2 regions of the Embleya sp. NBC_00896 genome follow, and region 2 is predicted to be linked to the other one. Evidence: predicted binding sites of a transcription regulator. Region 2 holds the regulator's gene; the other holds the start of a gene.
The links. Region 2 encodes HspR, which represses chaperone genes until heat shock. Its sites were predicted from a motif close to TTGAGNNNNNNNNNCTCAA; they were not measured.
Positions count from the first base shown of each region.

Region 1: a site for HspR is predicted at 4,840-4,858, ahead of lon (endopeptidase La). Genes of this name have one in related genera too.

Region 1 is NZ_CP108776.1:1,570,471-1,580,409, forward strand. It holds gene hrpA (ATP-dependent RNA helicase HrpA) at 1-1,960, shown strand, start outside; gene OG928_RS07125 (YiaA/YiaB family inner membrane protein) at 1,974-2,264, opposite strand; gene lon (endopeptidase La) at 2,390-4,807, opposite strand; gene OG928_RS07135 (TnsA-like heteromeric transposase endonuclease subunit) at 5,129-5,719, shown strand; gene OG928_RS07140 (hypothetical protein) at 5,810-6,124, opposite strand; gene OG928_RS07145 (serine/threonine-protein kinase) at 6,265-7,914, shown strand; gene OG928_RS07150 (pentapeptide repeat-containing protein) at 8,506-9,939, shown strand, end outside.
Region 2 is NZ_CP108776.1:3,593,575-3,603,513, forward strand. It holds gene dnaK (molecular chaperone DnaK) at 1-475, shown strand, start outside; gene grpE (nucleotide exchange factor GrpE) at 472-1,071, shown strand; gene dnaJ (molecular chaperone DnaJ) at 1,193-2,365, shown strand; gene OG928_RS16270 (heat shock protein transcriptional repressor HspR) at 2,367-2,834, shown strand; gene OG928_RS16275 (TIGR03767 family metallophosphoesterase) at 3,029-4,870, shown strand; gene OG928_RS16280 (nucleoside/nucleotide kinase family protein) at 4,964-5,629, opposite strand; gene clpB (ATP-dependent chaperone ClpB) at 5,795-8,413, shown strand; gene OG928_RS16290 ((Fe-S)-binding protein) at 8,793-9,939, shown strand, end outside.

The sequences.
Region 1 (9,939 bases), 2.0 Mb from region 2:
CACCCGCTTCTCGGTCTTCCCCGGCTCGGCGCTGTTCAAGAAGCCGCCGCGCTGGGTGATGGCGGCCGAACTCGTCGAGACCTCCCGTCTGTGGGCCCGGATCGCGGGCCGGATCGAGCCCGAGTGGATCGAACCGCTGGCCGGGCACCTGATCAAGCGCACCTACAGCGAGCCGCACTGGGAACAGAAGATGGCCGCGGTGATGGCCTACGAGAAGGTCACGCTGTACGGCGTACCGATCGTGGCCGCGCGCAAGGTCGGCTACGGCTCGGTGGACGCCGAGCTCTCGCGGGAACTGTTCATCCGGCACGCGCTGGTCGAGGGCGACTGGCGCACCCACCACAAGTTCTTCACGGCCAACCGCCGGCTGCTCGAAGACGTCGAGGAGCTCGAACACCGGGCCCGCCGGCGCGACATCATGGTCGACGACGAGACCCTGTTCGACTTCTACGACGAGCGGATCCCCGCCGACGTGGTCTCGGGGCGGCACTTCGACGCGTGGTGGAAGAAGGCCAAGCGGGACGAACCCGACCTGCTGAACTTCGAGAAGTCCATGCTGATCAACGCCAAGGCCGGCGGGATCACCGAGGAGGACTACCCGAACACGTGGGTCGTCGAGGGCCTCGAACTCGCGCTGACCTACCAGTTCGAGCCCGGCTCGAACGCCGACGGCGTGACCGCGCACATCCCGGTCGCGGTGCTCAACCAGCTCACCGGCGAGGGCTTCGACTGGCAGATCCCGGGCCTGCGCGAGGAGTTGGTGACCTCGTACATCCGGTCGCTGCCCAAGAACATCCGCCGCGGGTTCGTGCCGGCACCGGACTACGCGCGGGCGATCCTGGCCCGGCTGACGCCGCGGCGCGGCTCCCTGGTGGACGTGCTGGAGCGCGAGTTGAGCCGGATGGCCGGGATGCCGGTCAAGCGCGAGACGTGGGACCTCGCGAAGGTGCCCGAGCACCTGAGGATGACCTTCCGGGTGCTCGACGACGCCAAGCGCACGCTCGCCGAGGGCAAGGACCTCGAAGCGCTCAAGCTCAAGCTGCGCGACCGGATGCGGGCCGCGGTGTCCGAGGCGGCGAGCACGCTGGACATCGAGCGCGCGGGCGTCACCGCGTGGACCATCGGCGAACTGCCGCGCGTGGTCGAGCAGCGGCGCGGGCCGCTGGTGGTCAAGGCGTTCCCGGCGCTGGTCGACGAGGGCACATCGGTGGCGGTGCGGCTGTTCGACAGCGAGCCGGAGCAGACGCGCGCGATGTGGCGCGGGACGCGGCGCCTGGTCCTGCTGAACGTGCAGTCGCCGGTCAAGCAGATCCAGGGCCGACTGCCGAACATGGCCAAGCTGACCCTCAGTCACAACCCGCACGGCGGCATCGACGCGCTCTTCGAGGACATCCTCGCGTGCGCGACGGACATGCTGATCCTGGACGCGGGCGGCCCGGTGTGGGACGAGGCGGGCTTCGTCCGGCTGCGCGACCGGGTCAAGGCGGGGCTGCCGCGGCTGACCGAGGACACGGTGGTCAAGGTCGAGCGGATCCTGGGCGCCTCGCACTCCGTCGCGGGCCGGCTCAAGACCACCCGCAGCCCGGCGTTGGCGCCGGCGCTGGCCGACCTGAAGGCGCAGTACACGGCGCTGGTCCACAAGGGCTTCGTGGCCGACGCGGGCTGGCGGCGACTACCGGACGTTCATCGCTACCTGCAGGCGATGGAACGTCGCCTGCAACGCCTGGAGGCGGACCCGGTCCGGGACCGCGAACGCATGCTGAAGGTCCATCAGATCCAGGTGTCCTACCAGGATTTGATGGACCGTCAGATGAAGGGCGCGCCGATCCCGGCGGAGGTCGCCGCGGTGCGTTGGCAGATCGAGGAGCTGCGCGTGAGCTACTTCGCGCAGTCCCTGGGCACTCCGCAGCCGGTGTCCGACAAGCGGATCCTGAAGACGATCGAGGAGCTGGGGCAGTAGCCCTCGGCGGCACTCAGACCAGGTCGTTCTTGAAGAGGTCGTGATCGGTCAGCAGCTTCTCCAGCCGCGCCTGGTCGACGCGACTGACCACGGCCTCGCTCTCCTGCCGGTCCCGCACGACCTTGGCGAGCGTGATGCTGGACGTCACGACGTACAGCACCCCGAGCCCCAGAAAGGCCCGGATCCACCGGTCCACGGGCAGGTAGACGATCCCGATCAGAACCGCGCTCAGGGACACACCGAAGGACAGCGCGGCCTGAACGAAGAACCCTTGAGTGTTGTTGGTGCGCAGCGGCGTTGTCATGCCGACAGTGTTGTCCCGGCGGGATGTCGGGCACATGAGTACGTGTACTCAAGTGGGCACGGCCGCGGCCGGGAACGCCGAGAGGGTCGCCCGCCGGGGCGACCCTCTCGGTGCTTGACGGGGCGTCAGGCGGCCACTGTGTGCTTGGCGTTGGCCGGTTCCAGGGCCAACTCCAGGACCTCGCGCACGTCGGCGACCGCGTGCACGGTGAGCCGGCCGAGCACCTCCTCGGGGACGTCGTCCAGGTCGGCCTCGTTGCGCTTGGGGATCAACACCGTGGTGACACCGGCCCGTTCGGCCGCGAGCAGCTTCTGCTTGACGCCGCCGATCGGCAGCACCCGGCCGGTGAGCGAGACCTCACCGGTCATCGCGACGTCCGAGCGGACGGGCCGCCCGGTGAGCAGCGACACCAGCGCGGTCGTCATGGTGACGCCGGCGCTCGGGCCGTCCTTGGGGACCGCGCCGGCCGGGACGTGGATGTGCACGCCGCGCTCCTTGAGGTCGCCCACCGGCACCTCCAGTTCCGCCCCGCGCGAGCGCAGGTAGGAGAGCGCGATCTGGGCCGACTCCTTCATCACGTCGCCGAGCTGGCCGGTCAGGGTCAGCCCCGTGCCGCCCGTCTCCGCGTCCGCGAGCGACGCCTCGATGTAGAGCACGTCGCCGCCGGCGCCGGTGACCGCGAGCCCGGTGGCCACGCCCGGCACCGCCGTACGCTGCTCGGCCTTGCTCAGCAGCGATTCCGGGGTGTGCCGGGGCCGGCCGAGGTAGTCGCGCAGGTCGGCCCCGTCCACCGTGATCGGCAGCGGGTGCGACTCGGCGTCGAGCGCCTGCCGGGCCGCGACCTTGCGCAGCACGCGGGCGAGCGAGCGCTCCAGGGTGCGCACGCCCGCCTCGCGGGTGTACTCCCCCGCGAGCAGCCGCAGCGCGTCCTCGGTGAAGGACACCTCGGTCTCGTCCAGGCCCGCCTTGTCGAGCTGACGCTTGATCAGGTGGTCCCGGGCGATGACGACCTTCTCGTCCTCGGTGTAGCCGTCGAGCCGGACCAGTTCCATCCGGTCGAGCAGCGGCTCGGGGATCGTCTCCAGGACGTTGGCCGTGGCCAGGAACACCACGTCGGACAGGTCGAGTTCGACCTCGAGGTAGTGGTCGCGGAAGGTGTGGTTCTGGGCCGGGTCCAGCACCTCCAGGAGCGCCGCGGTCGGGTCGCCGCGGTAGTCGGAGCCGACCTTGTCGATCTCGTCCAGCAGGACGACGGGGTTCATGCTGCCCGCCTCCTTGATCGCGCGGACGATCCGGCCGGGCAGCGCGCCGACGTAGGTCCGACGGTGGCCGCGGACCTCGGCCTCGTCGCGCACGCCGCCGAGGGCGACCCGCACGAACGAGCGGCCCATCGCGCGAGCGACCGACTCGCCGAGCGAGGTCTTGCCGACGCCGGGCGGGCCGACGAGCGCGAGCACGGCCCCGGAACGCCGACCGCCGACCACGCCGAGCCCGCGCTCCTCGCGGCGCTTGCGGACCGCCAGGTATTCGACGATGCGCTCCTTGACGTCCACGAGACCGGAGTGGTCCGCGTCCAGGATCGCGCGGGCCTCGGCGATGTCGTACGCGTCCTCGGTGCGCTCGTTCCAGGGCATCTCCAGGACGGTGTCCAGCCAGGTCCGGATCCAGCCGCCCTCGGGCGACGCGTCGGAGGCGTGCTCCAGCTTGTCGACCTCCTTGAGGGCCGCCTCCAGCACCTTCTCGGGCAGGTTCGCGGCCTCGACCCGGACCCGGTAGTCCTCCTCCTCGCTGTCGGGCGTGCCGTTGAGCTCGTTGAGCTCCTTGCGCACCGCGGCGAGCTGCTGCTTGAGCAGGAACTCGCGCTGCTGCTTGTCCATGCCCTCCTGGACGTCCTTGCGGATCGTCTCGGCAACGTCGAGCTCGGCGAGGTGGTCGCGGGTCCAGCCGACCACCTTGGTCAGCCGCTCCTCGACGTCGACGGTCTGCAGCACCTCGATCTTCTGCTGGAGCGTCAGGTAGGGGGCGTAACCCGAGTTGTCGGCCAGGTCGCCGGCGTCCTCCAGGGCCTGCACGTGGTCGACGACCTGCCACGCGCCGCGCTTGCCCAGCACGGTGGTGACGAGCGCCTTGTACTCGCGGGCCAACTCCAGGGTGTGCTCGTCCGCCTCGACGTCCGGCACCCGGGTCGCCTCGACCCACAGCGCCGCGCCGGGCCCGGTGGTACCGGTGCCGATCCGCACCCGGCCCTCGCCGCGCACGACCACGACGGACTCCCCGCCGGGCAGCCTGCCCACCTGCTCGATCACACCGAGCGTGCCCACCGCCGGGTATTGCCCGTCGTCACGTGGAACAAGCAGCACCCGTGCCTTGCTCTCACTACGGATGCCGGGCCCACCCGACCGCCCCGCGGCCGCTCGCGCGGCATCCACGGCGGCACGGGTCTCCGCGTCATCGAGTTCGAGCGGGACCACCATGCCGGGGAGGACGACGACGTCGTCCAGCGGAAGAACCGGCAGGGTCAGGGTCCCGATGGTCTCGCTCATGTCATACCCCTCAAGTAGCGGCAGTGGAAAAGTTGCGCTGACTTGACTCAAGAACCTGGAGCCCACCTTTGTTCCCCCACCCCTCCCACCCCGTGTTCGCCCTGGGCGAAGTTGTCCTTTGACGCGGGTCTCTTCGCTTTGCAGCTTCACTCTTCGTGTGATCTTTCGTTTTGCAGAGTGACCTTTCGTCGCGGGCTCGGGTTGAGCGAGTCGTGGCATGTGCGTTGGGGGGTGCTGTCGGGCGGTGTCGCAGGGCCGCCTGCGGAGGGGTTCGAGGTTGCGTACGCCGACCGGGACGGGTCTGAGTTCCGTCAGTCGTTGGTGGATGCCTGGGCGGTGCGGTTCGAGGACGTCGCGCCGGTACGCGCGTTCAAGTCGTACAAAGGTCAGCGGCATCTGCCGGGCCTGTGGTGGTCGTCCACGGTGGGTGGGCACATCGGGTACGAGTCCTGGCTGGAGCGCGATCATGTGATGCTGTTGGACTTCGCCCCGTCGGTGGTGGGGATCTCGTCGCAGCCGTTCTGGCTGTTCTGGCGGTCGGATGCGGGCAAAAGCGTCTCGCACGCGCCGGACTACTTCGCCCGCCGTCAGGACGGCACGGCGGTGGTGGTCGACTGCCGTCCGGCGGATCGGCGCAAGCCGCGGGACGTGGCGAAGTTCGAGGCGACGCGGGCGGCCTGTGCGCAGGTGGGGTGGGACTTCCGGCTGGTGGGGGCGCCGGACCCGATCGTGGTGCGCAATGTGCGCTGGCTGGCCGGATACCGTCACCCCCGGCACCGGCTGGAATCCGTGGCCGCCGAGCTGCTGGTGGCGTTCGTCGAGCCACAGCCGCTGATGGAGGGGACCTCGGCGGTGGGGACCCGATCAGGGTGCTGCCGGTGCTGTTCCACCTGCTGTGGTCACACGAGTTGACGGCGGAGGTGTCGGTGCCGCTGCATGCCTTCTCGCCGGTGTCGGCAGGGGTGCGGCTTCCCAGCGTGCCACCCATCTCTTCACCCGCAGCTAGGACACCAGAGCCAACGCAACGCGAAACGGCACCCGACACTCGTCCACGAGGCGGAGGCTGTAGGCGACGCCGGGTGTGAGGGCGTCGATGGTCGGGCCGCGGTCGACGAGTCGGGCCGTGTCGAGGGTGTGGAGCCGGCGCACGGTGGGGCCGTCGCCAAAGTTGCCGATGCCACCGTCGAGGAACACCCGCAACAACGCGTCGGCTTCGTCGATCCGGATCGGGGCGTCCTCGGCCCGGTAGGGGGTCCTGCCCAACTCCGCCTTCGCAGCGGCGGCCAAGTCTGCGGCGTGCTTCCCGTGCATACTCACGGCGATCCCCCCGACACTCGACTACGGAGTCGATCACGCTGACCGGACAGCGCGAGCCTCGAAGGACGAAGCGACAACGCTGATGCGGTGGGCGGGCGTGGGGTCGGTGTGGGATCTTCGGGTGGGGCCGCGTACGGGGCGTGGCCTGTTCTGCGGTTGCCGCGCGGTGCGTGGTGCCGCTGTCGGGTCGGGGGCTGGTGGCGGTGCGGGTGTTGGCGGGTCGGTACGAACTGGTGGAGTTCGTGGGCCGGGGCGGGATGGGCGAGGTGTGGGAGGGCCTCGACCGGGTCATCGAACGTCGGGTGGCGGTCAAGCTGGTCCCGCACGACAGGAACGAGACCTCCGGCGCGGAGCTGTTCCTGCGCGAGGCGCGGACAGCGGGAACACTGAACCACCCGGGGGTGGTCACCGTGCACGACTTCGGCCAGGACACCACGGACGGTTCCCTGTTCCTGGTGATGGAATTCGTGGACGGCCGGGACCTGGCCTCCGTGCTGCGCGAGGACGGTCCACCGCCGGTGGCCGGCGCGGTCGAGTGGGCGGCGCAGGCCGCCGCGGCGCTGGCCCGTGCCCACGACGCGGGGATCGTGCACCGGGATCTGAAGCCGGCGAACCTGATGCTGACGGCCGACGGCCGGGTCAAGGTCCTCGACTTCGGGATCGCCCGGTTCATGGAGGCGTCGAACAAGTCGAGCAGAATCATGGGCACATGGGCGTACATGGCGCCCGAGAGGTTCGACGAACATCCCGGCGACGCCCGTTCCGACCTGTACTCCCTCGGCTGCGTCCTGAACGAACTCCTCACCGGGGAACCACCGTTCGACGCCACCGGCCCGGTACCAATGATGAACGCACACCTGCGGCGCGAACCGGTCCCACCGGGCGACACCCGCGACGGCGTTCCCCGAGAGCTCGACGACCTCGTCCTGGAGCTTCTTGCGAAAGACCCCGAGCACCGGCCGGCCACCGCCGTCGAGGCCCACGACCGGCTCCGCGGCATGGGTCGGATCCCGTCCGGCGCGACCACCCTCACCGCCAAGCCGCCGCGACGCACACCCCGACCACCTGGTCGTCGTCCCCCACGCGCGCGAGCCGAGGAAACGGACGTCGATCCGCGGCCCGGCACGGGGACGACGCCCCCCGCATGGCAGCCCTCCGCGGACGGGACCTTCGACATCGCCTGGACCGGCAGGGAGCCGCTGTCCGCCTACACCGACGACGAGACCGGCCACCGCCAAGACCTGTCGCCGAGGACGTGGACGACCCTGGCCGTGATCGCGTTCCTGGCGACGGCCGCGTGCATGGGCCTCCCGCTGCTGTTGGACTCCGACGCGATCGCGGTTTGGTTGACTCTTGGATGCTTTGTCATGTCCGCCTGGATGGGCACCACCTTTCGCGCGGCCGACGCGATCTGGGCGGCGCGGATCACGCGTCCGTACACGGACAGGACGGGCTGGGCATTGCACGTCGGCCCCCACTACCTCGTGACCACCGGAATCACCGGCCGCCGCGAGTTCACCTGGGACCGGATCAGTCGCGTCACCATCGAACAGATCGCCGGGGCAGGCCCGCACAAGTACACCGGTATCGTCCTGAAAAACAAGCCGGGAATCACTCCACCGGCGACCAAGGTGCCGCCGGGGTGGCCCTATCCACACTCGTCCAGCATCCGTTGGGGCTTGGGTCGACACTTTCCCATCTGCGTCCTCGGGCCGATGACCCAGCAACAACGAACCCAACTGACCGACGCGCTCGCCCGGTACGGCGGCGACCGTTGGGACGGCAACTGATCGATTGTGAGAAGCCCGCGCGAGACCGGGCGGCGAACTGAAGAGCACGTGCCTGCGGCAAGGAAAACGAAGAGTCGGTCTGCACGACTTCGACGCGTCGCGTGCAGACCGACTCTTCGTCTTGCTGTTCACCGGCACCCGGCGGCGCAACCTTCAGCCGCACAGGACAGAAGTGTCCGGTACCGGCTGACCTTGCAAATGTCAGGTTGACTCTGCATGTCGTCTGCCACGGATGTGTCAGCGTGCTTTGCCATTCGGTGACAGCCGTTCTGCCATGAGATTTGTCAGTAGGGGTGCCATGGCTGTCGGCTGCGATCGGTGGGCGGGAGTTCGTCGGGGTCGAACAGGTCGAGGCTGTAGGACGTCGGTGAGCCCGACATGGGTCGTCCAGGTCGTGTGTCGCGCCCTCGGGTCGCTGCGGTCGGTCCCTGCTCGAACAGCCGTGGCCTCGACGAGAGAGTCGAGCGCGAGGTGCCGCCGCACCGTTGGGTCGGCGCCGTGTTTGTTGATGCCGGCGTCGAGGAGCACCCGCAGCGGGTGGTAAGTCCCTCTCATGTGGGACGCTCTCGCTGCGCTGGGCAAGACGACGGCATGACGTCGCCTCCCGCCCCTTCGCCCACACCCCCGACCTGGCCGTACTGCGCGGAGGGAGCCAGCCCGGTCTACCCCGTCGGGTGCCAAGGAATCCACATTCCCGGACACACACGCTGCCTGGCCCACCTCGCGCCCGCGGACCGGGCTGCGTACTTCGCTGGCCTCTCCCTCGGCGCCACCGTCGACCACCGCGGAACCACGTTCGACGCCCCTCTCCTGACCGAACTCCTCGACGCACTCCGCGACCCCGCTACCGCCCAGCCCCACTTCGGCTACGCCAAGTTCGACGGCGCGACGTTCTCAGGCGACGCCGGGTTCGGCTTGGCGACGTTCTCCCGCGACGCCAGGTTCTTCGGCGCGACATTCTCCCGCGACGCCTCGTTCTTCGGCGCGAGGTTCTGCGGCGACGCCGGGTTCAACGGGGCGACGTTCGCTGGCGACGCCTCGTTCTTCGGCGCCTCGTTCTCCTGCAACGCCTCGTTCGGCTCCGCGACGTTCTCTCGCTTCGCCCTGTTCGAAAGCGCGGAGTTCTCCCGCGAGGCCTCGTTCAGCTTCGTGACGTTCTCCCGCGACGCCGGGTTCGTCAACGCGTCCGCCCGCTACGCCGACTTCAGCGACGCGACCTTCGAGTGCACTTCGGAGTTGGGCCCCCTGGTGTGCGAGAAAACGCTCAATCTGTCCCGGGCGGTGTTCGGCGCCCCGGTGGTGATCGAGGTCGCGGCCTCGAGCATGGAGTGTGTCCGCACGCGATGGGACGCGACCGCAACTGTGCGCCTGCGCCACGCGGCCCTGAACCTCAGTGGCGCGGTCGTGGCCCTGCCGATCGCCGTCACCGCCCACCCCGTGCCGCTCTCCACTGCTGGCACCGCGGCGCGCGCGGTCGAGGACTCGCTGACTGGTCCGGCGCGGGTGACATCACTGCGCGGGATCGACGCCGCGCACCTGGTCCTGACCGACACTGACCTCACCGGGTGCGTGTTCACCGGCGCGTTCCACCTCGACCAACTCGGTCTGAACGGCGACACCATCTTCGACGCGCCACCCACCGGCTGGCGCCTGCGCAAGGGGATACCCGCGCGGCTCACGCGCCGCCGGACGATCGCCGAGGAACACCACTGGCGCGCCCTCGCCCCCGGCGAGCCCCTGCCCCCACGCGGCTGGACACCGGGCCCCGACCATCCCAACGTCACGCTCACCCCCGGTCCTGAGGACGTGGGCCCGGTCTACCGCGCGCTGCGCAAGGCGTCCGAGGACGCCAAGAACGAACCCGACGCCGCCGACTTCTACTACGGCGAGATGGAGATGCGCCGGCATGACCACAAACGCCCAACCGGCGAACGCGCACTCGTCACCACCTACTGGCTCCTCTCCGGATACGGCCTACGCGCCACCCGCGCCCTGGGCTGGCTCCTGTTCGCCATGACCACCACA
Region 2 (9,939 bases):
GGCGAAGGACCTGGGCACGGGCAAGGAGCAGTCGATGACGATCACCGGCGGCTCGGGCCTGCCGAAGGACGACATCGACCGGATGATGCGCGAGGCGGAGGCGCACGCGGAGGAGGACCACCAGCGTCGCGAGGCCGCGGAGACCCGCAACCAGGCCGAGCAGCTGGTGTACACCACCGAGAAGTTCATCAAGGACAACAGCGACAAGGTCCCGGCCGACATCAAGGCCGAGGTCGAGACCTCGGTCACCGAGCTCAAGGACGCCCTCAAGGGCGAGGACCTGGCCGCCATCCGCGACGCCGCGGAGAAGGTCAGCACCACGAGCCAGAAGCTCGGCACCGCGATGTACGCCAACGCCCAGCCGGGCGCCGAGGCCGGCCCCGACGGGTCCGGTGACGCCTCGGGCGGCACCGCCGACGACGACGTCGTGGACGCCGAGATCGTCGACGAGGACCGCAAGGGGGGTGCTGCGTGACCGAAGGGACCGGCTCGAACCAGGGCGCAGTCCCGGGCGACGCCCACGAGGCCGAGCCGAAGCCGGAAACCGGGACCGCCGCTTCGGCGGCGGCCCCGGCCCCCGGGGCGGCCGAACTGGCCGAGCTGCGCAACCAGCTCGGCGAGCGCACGGCCGACCTGCAGCGGCTTCAGGCCGAGTACGCGAACTACCGCAAGCGCGTCGAGCGGGACCGCAACGTGGCGGGCGAACTGGCCGCCATCAAGGTCCTGAGCGAGCTGCTTCCGGTACTCGACGACATCGGTCGGGCCCGCGATCACGGCGAACTGGCGGGCGGCTTCAAGTCGGTCGCCGAGTCGCTGGAGTCGATCGTCGCCAAGATGGGGCTGCAGAGCTTCGGATCCAAGGGCGACGTGTTCGACCCGACGGTGCACGAGGCGCTGCTGCACTCGTACGCGACCGACGTCACCGAGCCCACGTGCGTGGAGATCCTGCAGCCCGGCTACCAGGTCGGCGAGCGGATCATCCGTCCGGCGCGGGTGGCGGTCGCGGAGCCCACCGCGGAGGCCGACGACGACGGCGGTCCGGAGGAGTCGGGCGAAACGGCCGACAGCTGAACCGTCGCCGAGAACCAGACAACGAGAAGCGGAGAGGAGGGACGCCGATGCGCGGGTGGTATGAATCCGGAAACGGGCGCTCGGAGTTCGAGGGCACCCCGGACCGATCGGCGAGGGGCGCATGAGTACGAAGGACTACCTGGAGAAGGACTACTACAAGGTGCTCGGCGTCCCCAAGGACGCGGGCACGGCCGAGATCAAGAAGGCCTACCGCAAGCTCGCCGTCGAGTTTCACCCGGACAAGAACAAGGGTGACGCGAAGGCGGAGGAGCGGTTCAAGGAGATCTCCGAGGCCTACGACGTGCTCGCCGACGACAAGCGGCGCAAGGAGTACGACGAGGCGCGGGCCCTGTTCGGCAGCGGGGGCGGCTTCCGCGGCCCCGGCGGCGGGCAGACCGGCGCCGGTGGCTTTCCGTTCGACCTCGGCGACATCTTCGGTGGCCAGCAGGGCGGCGCGGGCAACACGGGCGGCCTGGGCGACATCTTCGGCGGCCTGTTCGGCGGCGGCCGGCAGACCGGGCGGCAGCAGCCGCGACGCGGCACCGACGTGGAGTCCGAGGTCACCCTCGACTTCGCGGACGCCGTGGACGGCGCGACCGTCCCGATCCGGCTGACCAGCTCCGAGCCGTGTCGGCACTGCAACGGCACGGGCGCGGCCGCGGGCACCACCCCGCGGATGTGCCCGACCTGCGCGGGCTCGGGCAACGTCAGCCGGCCCCAGGGCGGCTTCGGCTTCTCCGATCCGTGCCGGGACTGCAAGGGTCGCGGCCTGCTCGTGGACGACCCGTGCATCGTGTGCAACGGCAGTGGTCGGGCCAAGAGTTCGCGCACGATGCAGGTGCGGATCCCGGCGGGGGTCCAGGACGGGCAGCGGATCCGACTCAAGGGCAAGGGCGCTCCCGGCGAGCGCGGCGGCCCGTCGGGCGACCTGTACGTCGTGGTCCACGTCAAGGCGCACTCCGTCTTCGGACGCAAGAGCGACAACCTCACGGTCACCGTTCCGGTCACCTTCCCGGAGGCCGCGCTCGGGGCCGAGATCACCGTGCCCACCCTGGGCGGCGTACCGGTCACGCTCAAGCTCCCCGCGGGCACGGGCAACGGCCGCACGCTGCGGGTTCGCGGGCGCGGAGCGGCACGCAAGGACGGCACTCGGGGCGACCTCCTGGTCACCATCGAGGTGACGGTGCCTCAACAGCTGAACGACAAGGCGCGCGAGGCGCTGGAGGCGTTCCGCGAGGCGACCGTCGCGCACGATCCCCGAGCCGATCTGTTGGACGCGGCGAAGGGAGCATGACATGCGACCGGGCGGTTTGGGCGGCATCGGCGGGCCGGGGCGCGGCTTCGAGATCGACGAGACCTCCCCGGTCTACGTGATCTCGGTGGCCGCGCAGCTCTCCGGCCTGCATCCGCAGACGCTGCGACAGTACGACCGGCTCGGGCTGGTCTCACCGGACCGCACGGCCGGTCGCGGGCGGCGCTATTCGGCCCGCGACATCGTCCAGTTGCGCGAGGTGCAGCGGCTCTCCCAGGAGGCGGGCATCAACCTCGCCGGGATCAAGCGGATCCTGGAACTGGAGAACCAGGTGCTCGCGTTGCGCATGCGGGTCGCCGAGATGGAGCACGCGCTGCACGAGGCGACCGACGCGAGCGCTCAGCGCGAGGCGGCCGTGCACGCGTCCTACCGACGCGACCTGGTGCCGGTCCGGCCGCAGGCGGGCACCGCGCTCGTGGTGTGGAAGCCACGGCGCGGACGGGCCGACTGACGACCGACCGACTACCGGCGGGCCGTCGACGGGCATGGAGGGGCGTGGCTTCGGCCGCGCCCCTCTTTCGCGTGTGGCGACCTCCCCGCGCGCTCTCCCCACGCACTCTCCCCGTGCGCCCTCGACGCACTCCCCCGCACGCTCCCGGCAAGAGTTCCTTGATGCGGCTCAATACGCGTCAGTAGGGTCACCGCATGAAGCCGAATCGTCGGGATCTTTTGAAGTACTCGGCCGCCGGTGCGGCACTGGTCGGAGTGGCCGCGTGCACCGACGATGCCAAGGCCAAGCCGGACAAGAAGCAGACCGACGCCCCGAAGTCCGGTGATCCGGCCAGGAAGAGCGACGCCGCCGCCCCGGCCGGCACCACGCTGGAGCGCACGCTCGTGCTCGGCCCTCCCGGCGCGGGCGGCTACCGCAAGATCGTGGCCGGCCCCGGCGAGCCGCACATGGTGCGCGCCGAGCTCTCCCCCGGTGCCCCGGCGGCCGACAAGGGCACCCGCAAGTCGCTGGTCGCCTTCACCCAGCTGACGGACATCCACATACAGGACTCGCAGTCGACGGCGCGCGTGGACTTCCTGGACCGGCACAGCGACGCCGACCAGCCGCTCGCCAAGCTGCTGCCCTTCCAGTCGTCGCACCGCCCGCAGGAGGCGCTGACCGCGCAGATCGCCGAGGCGATGGTGCAGTCGCTGAACCGGATAGGCAAGGGTCCGGCCCTGGGCCAACCGCTCGCCTTCACCATCTGCACCGGCGACAACACCGACAACATCCAGTTCAACGAGTTGCGCTGGTACATAGACGTGCTCGACGGCGGCAAGAAGGTCACCCCCGACTCGGGGGACAAGAACAAGTACGAGGGCCCGATGGACGCGGTCGCGTACAACGAGCGCTACTGGCATCCCGAGGGCACGCCCGCCGGGCAGAAGGACGACCTCCCGCGCGGGAAGTTCGGCTACCCGACCGTGCCGGGCCTGCTCGACGCGTGCCGCCGCCCGTTCGACGCGACCGGCCTGAAGACCCCGTGGTACACCGCGTACGGCAACCACGACGGGCTCGTCCAGGGCAACCTGCCGGTGAGCGAGTTGCTGAGCAGGATCGCGGTCGGCGACGAGAAGGTGCTCGACCTCGCGCTCCCGACCGGCCAGACCATCGCCACGCTCGGCCTGGGCCTCCAGGAGGGCAAGCCCGACGCGCTCGCGCTGCTCCTCGCGGGCCCCAAGCGCAAGGTGACCGCCGACCCCGACCGGCGCCTGGTCGATCGCGCGGAGACGATCAAGGAGCACTTCAACACCACCGGCCTGCCCAAGGGCCACGGCTTCACCCAGCAGAACATCGACCAGACCACCGCGTACTACACGTTCGACCAGGGCTCGGTGCGCTGTCTGGTGCTGGACACGGTGAACCAGTACGGCAAGGACTCCGGCTGCCTGGACCCGACCCAGTTCGCGTGGCTCCAGGATCAGCTCGTCAAGGGCAGCTCCAGCTACCTCGACGAGGCCGGCAAGGTGGTCCAGGGCACCGGCCAGGACAAGCTGTTCGTGCTGTTCAGCCACCACACCATCGGCACGCTGACCAACAAGACCGTGCCCAAGGGGCAGCCCGCGCGCATCCTCGGGCCGCAGGTGCTCGCGCTGCTGCTGCGCTTCCCGAACGTGATCCTGTGGGTCAACGGCCACACCCACGACAACAACGTGAAGCCCTACCCGCGCCCGGCCGGCAGCGCCGTGCCCGGCGGCTTCTGGGAGATCAACACCGCGTCGCACATCGACTGGCCGTCGCAGGCGCGGATCGTGGAGATCGCCGACAACAGGAACGGGACGGTCTCGATCTTCGGCACGATCGTCGACTCGGCCGGGCCCGAGTCGCACGGCGGCAAGGTCGACAACCCGCTCGCCCTGGCCGCGCTGGCCCGCGAGCTCGCGGGCAACGACTGGCAGGAGCGCGAACGCCCGGACCCGAAGGTCGACGGGCGCCGGGGCCGGGTGGAGGACCGCAACGTCGAGCTGTTGGTCCCGGCGCCGGGTTGGCTCAAGTAACTCGACGGGCGGGGGCGGGGGCGCAAGACGGCACGGCTCGGACCACTCGGCCCGCTCGGGCGGCTCGGGCGGCTCGGGCGGGCGATCGCGCCGCTACCAGGCCACCGTCACGATCCGAGCGCAGCGCGACTTCGAGCGCTTGACCAGTTCGCCGTTGGGCCGGTCACTGCCCGCGACCCAGGCCATCGCCTCGCCGGGGCTGCGACCGCCCCGACGCTGGCGCCTGGTCAGCCGCTCGTCGCGGACCCGGTCGGAGGCGTGCACGTACCAGACCTCGGCCATCAGGCCGAAGGCGTCGGTCCAGCCGGGGGCGTCGAGCGCCAGGTAGTTGCCCTCGGTCACCACGATCCGGGTGCCGGGCCGCACCACGTGCCGGGCCGCGACCGGCTCGTGCAGCGTGCGGTCGTAGTCGGGCACGAACACGTCCCGGTCGACCTCGTCGACCACGCGCGCCAGCGTGTTCGCGTAGCCCCACACGTCGAAGGTGTCCACCGCGCCCTTGCGGTGCAGTCGGCCGATCCGCTTGAGCTGCGCGTTGGACAGGTGAAAGCCGTCGAGCGGTACGTAGGCGGCGACACCGGGCCCGACCCGCTGCTCGATCGCGCGCACCAGGCGGCTCGCGAGCGTGGACTTCCCGGCCCCGGGCGGACCGGCGAGGCCGAGCACGACACGCGGAGCCCCGGGCGTGTCCGGAATGAGCAGTACGGCCGCATCCGCGAGCGCGTCGAGTGTTTCGAGGGCACCGGACACATCTGGCATGTCCGCAGTCTAGGCAACCGGGGCCACGCACGGTTGAGTGGAATAGACTCAACTTAGTTGTGGTTGTCACAGTCAAAGAGCCGTTCGGGTGCGATACAGACGCGACACCGACGGAATGATGGCCGTGCCAACGCGTGCCCGAAGCGAAGGAGTCGCACACCTCCCATGGATGCACAGAAGCTCACCACCAAGGCCCAAGAGGCCCTTTCGGTCGCCATCCGCAAGGCCTCCGCCGCGGGACACCCCCAGGTGGAGCCCGCGCATCTGTTGCTCGCCCTGCTCGAACAGCCGGAGGGGATCGCGGTCCCGCTGCTCGGCGCGGCCGGCGTCGACGTACCGCTGCTCAAGGTCGCCACCGCCCAGATTTCGGATCGCCTCCCGAGCGCGTCCGGCTCAACGGTGGCCGCTCCGCAACTCGCCCGCGAGACGATGCTCGCGCTCGACGAGGCGGAGAAACAGGCCGACAAGCTCGGCGACACGTTCGTGTCCACCGAGCACGTCCTCGTCGGCCTCGCGTCCGGCCGGACCGGCCCGATCGCCGACGCGCTGCGCGACGCGGGGGCGACCGCGCAGGCACTGCTGGACTCCTTCAAGGCGGTGCGCGGCAGCGCGCGGGTCACCTCGCAGGACCCGGAGAGCACCTACCAGGCCCTGGAGAAGTACGGCCGCGACCTGACCGAGGAGGCCCGCGACGGCAAACTCGACCCGGTCATCGGCCGCGACTCGGAGATCCGCCGGGTGGTCCAGGTGCTGTCCCGCCGGACCAAGAACAACCCCGTCCTGATCGGCGAGCCCGGCGTCGGCAAGACCGCCGTGGTCGAGGGCCTCGCGCGCCGCATCGTCGCGGGCGACGTACCCGAGTCGCTGCGCGACAAGCGGCTGATCGCGCTGGACCTGGGCGCGATGGTCGCGGGCGCGAAGTACCGCGGCGAGTTCGAGGAGCGGCTGAAGGCGGTCCTGAACGAGATCAAGTCGAGCGACGGCCAGGTCGTCACCTTCATCGACGAGCTGCACACGGTCGTGGGCGCCGGCGCGACCGGCGACGGCTCGATGGACGCGGGCAACATGCTCAAGCCGATGCTCGCGCGCGGCGAACTGCGCCTGGTCGGCGCGACCACGCTGGACGAGTACCGCAAGCACATCGAGAAGGACCCCGCCCTGGAGCGCCGCTTCCAGCAGGTCTTCGTGGGCGAGCCCAGCGTCGAGGACACGATCGCGATCCTGCGCGGGCTCAAGAGCCGGTACGAGGCACACCACAAGGTGCAGATCGCCGACTCGGCGCTGGTCGCCGCGGCGACCCTGTCCGACCGCTACATCACCGCGCGCTTCCTGCCCGACAAGGCGATCGACCTGGTCGACGAGGCGGCGTCGCGGCTGCGCATGGAGATCGACTCGTCCCCGGTCGAGATCGACGAGCTGCAGCGCGCCGTCGACCGGCTGCGGATGGAGGAGATGGCGCTCGACAAGGAGACCGACGCGGCCAGCCGGGACCGCCTGGAGCGGCTGCGCAAGGATCTCGCGGACAAGCAGGAGCAGCTCAGCGGCCTGACCGCGCGGTGGCAGCAGGAGAAGGCCGGCCTCAACCGGGTCGGCGAGCTCAAGGAGCGTCTGGACGCCGCCCGCGGCGAGGCCGAGCGGGCCCAGCGCGACGGCGATTTCGAGACGGCCTCGAAGCTGATGTACGGGCAGATCCCGACCCTGGAGCGCGAGCTGGCCGAGGCCGCCGCGACCGAGGGCGACCGGGGCACGCACGGCACCGCGATGGTCAAGGAGGAGGTCGGCCCGGACGACGTGGCCGACGTGGTCTCGTCCTGGACCGGCATCCCGGCGGGGCGGCTGCTGGAGGGCGAGCGCGGCAAGCTGCTGCGGATGGAGGAGGAGCTGGGCCGTCGACTGATCGGCCAGAAGGCCGCGGTGGCGACCGTGTCCGACGCGGTCCGCCGGGCCCGCTCGGGGATCGCCGATCCGGACCGCCCGACCGGCTCGTTCCTGTTCCTGGGCCCGACGGGCGTGGGCAAGACCGAGCTGGCCAAGTCGCTCGCCGACTTCCTCTTCGACGACGAGCGCGCGATGGTGCGGATCGACATGTCGGAGTACGCGGAGAAGCACTCGGTCGCGCGGCTGGTCGGCGCGCCGCCCGGCTATGTGGGCTACGAGGAGGGCGGCCAGCTGACCGAGGCGGTGCGCCGTCGGCCGTACTCGGTCGTGCTGCTCGACGAGGTGGAGAAGGCCCACCCCGAGGTCTTCGACGTGCTGCTCCAAGTGCTCGACGACGGCCGGCTGACCGACGGCCAGGGGCGCACGGTGGACTTCCGCAACGTCGTCCTGATCCTGACCTCGAACCTGGGTTCGCAGTACCTGGTGGATCCGGCGCTGACGTCGGAGCAGCAGCGGCAGATGGTCATGGACGTGGTGCGGACCTCGTTCAAGCCGGAGTTCCTCAACCGGCTCGACGACATCGTGCTGTTCGACGCGCTGGGCACCGCCGAGCTGGCGCACATCGTCGGGCTCCAGGTCGAGCGGCTCGGCGCCCGGCTCAAGGACCGCCGGATCACCCTCACGGTGACCGACGCGGCCCGCGAGTGGCTCGCGCTGACCGGGTACGACCCGGCGTACGGCGCGCGTCCGTTGCGCCGGTTGATCCAGACCGCGATCGGCGACAAGCTCGCGCGCGAACTGCTCGCGGGCGAGGTGGCCGACGGTGACACGGTCCTGGTCGACCTGGACGGGGCGAGCGACACGCTGGTCGTGACGCCGCGAAGGGCGAGCGCCAAGACGCTGTGAGGGTGCTCCGCGGGACGCGGTGAAGGCGCGCGCCGGGACGCCGCGATCGGGCGGATCGCGGCGTACGGCAGGATGCGAAGACCGATGGTGACCACGGCGCCGGGACCTCTTGAAGGTTCCGGCGCCGTGGCATGGCAGCATGCATGACTACAGATCTGACGGTGCGTCACACAAATGGCGGTCGAGTCGGATCCAGGACACGACAAGATCGCTCAGCCTCGGACGAAGCGGGCAAAACCCGCCAAGCCGGTAGCGTCGGCGTGACAGATATCATCGAGTCAGTGATTAAGTTACCAGTGGGTAAGATACCCGCACGGCCGTACGCTGTCGGCCGATACACGCCCCGGAAGGGACGTCCCACCGGAGGAGCCGAACGCCCATGCAGCTCGCAGCGATCGTGATCTCGCTGGTCATCAGCGTGGTCGGGTTCGCCCTACTCGGGCGCACCGCCGCATACATCTTCTCGTTCGTCAGACTCGGGCAGCCCGTCCGCGGCCGGACCAGTCAGGCCGGCAAGCGTCTGGGCACGATGCTCACCGAGACGGTCGGCCACACCCGCATGCTCCGCTGGGGCATCATCGGCGCCGCCCACTGGTTCGTCATGGTCGGCTTCGGCGCCCTCATCCTGACCCTGGTCAACGCGTACGGGCAGCTCTTCTCGCCCGAGTTCGCGCTGTGGGGACTCGGGCACTGGGACGTGTTCGAGGCCTTTACCGAGTTCATGGGCCTGATGACCATCGTCGGCATCCTCGTGCTGATCGTGATCCGTCAGCTGACCCACCCGCGCCGGGCCGGGCGCAAGAGCCGGTTCACCGGATCCAACTTCGGCCAGGCGTACTTCGTCGAGTTCGTCGTCGGCTCGGTCGGCGTCTGCATCATGCTGCTGCGCGGCCTCGAGGGCGCGCTCTCGGGAGTCGACGCGTACGAGCCCGGCTACTGGGTCAGCTACCCGCTGGTCTCCGCGTTCGGCGGGCTTTCCGAGGGCTCGCTGGAAAACCTGATCTACCTCGTCGCGATGATCAAGATCGTCATCTCGATGACGTGGGCGGCCACCATCGGCCTGAACCCGTCCATGGGTGTCGCCTGGCACCGGTTCCTGGCGTTCTTCAACATCTACTTCAAGCGCAACGCCGACGGCGCGGTCGCGCTCGGCGCGCTCCAGCCGATGACGTCCGGCGGCGAGGTCATCGACTTCGAGGACCCGGCCGACGACGCGGTCTTCGGCGTCAGCCAGATCGAGCACTTCTCCTGGAAGGGCCTGCTCGACTTCTCCACCTGCACCGAGTGCGGCCGCTGCCAGTCGCAGTGCCCCGCGTGGAACACCGGCAAGCCGCTGTCCCCGAAGCTGCTGATCATGTCGCTGCGCGAGCACGCCTTCGCCAAGGCGCCGTACCTGCTCGCGGGCGGCGGCAAGGACGAAGAGGGCAACGAGAAGGCCACCCCGGAGCAGCTCGCCAAGGTCCCGGCCGCGGCACTCGCCGAGGCCGAGCGGCCGCTGATCGGCACCGCCGAGGAGAACGGCGTCA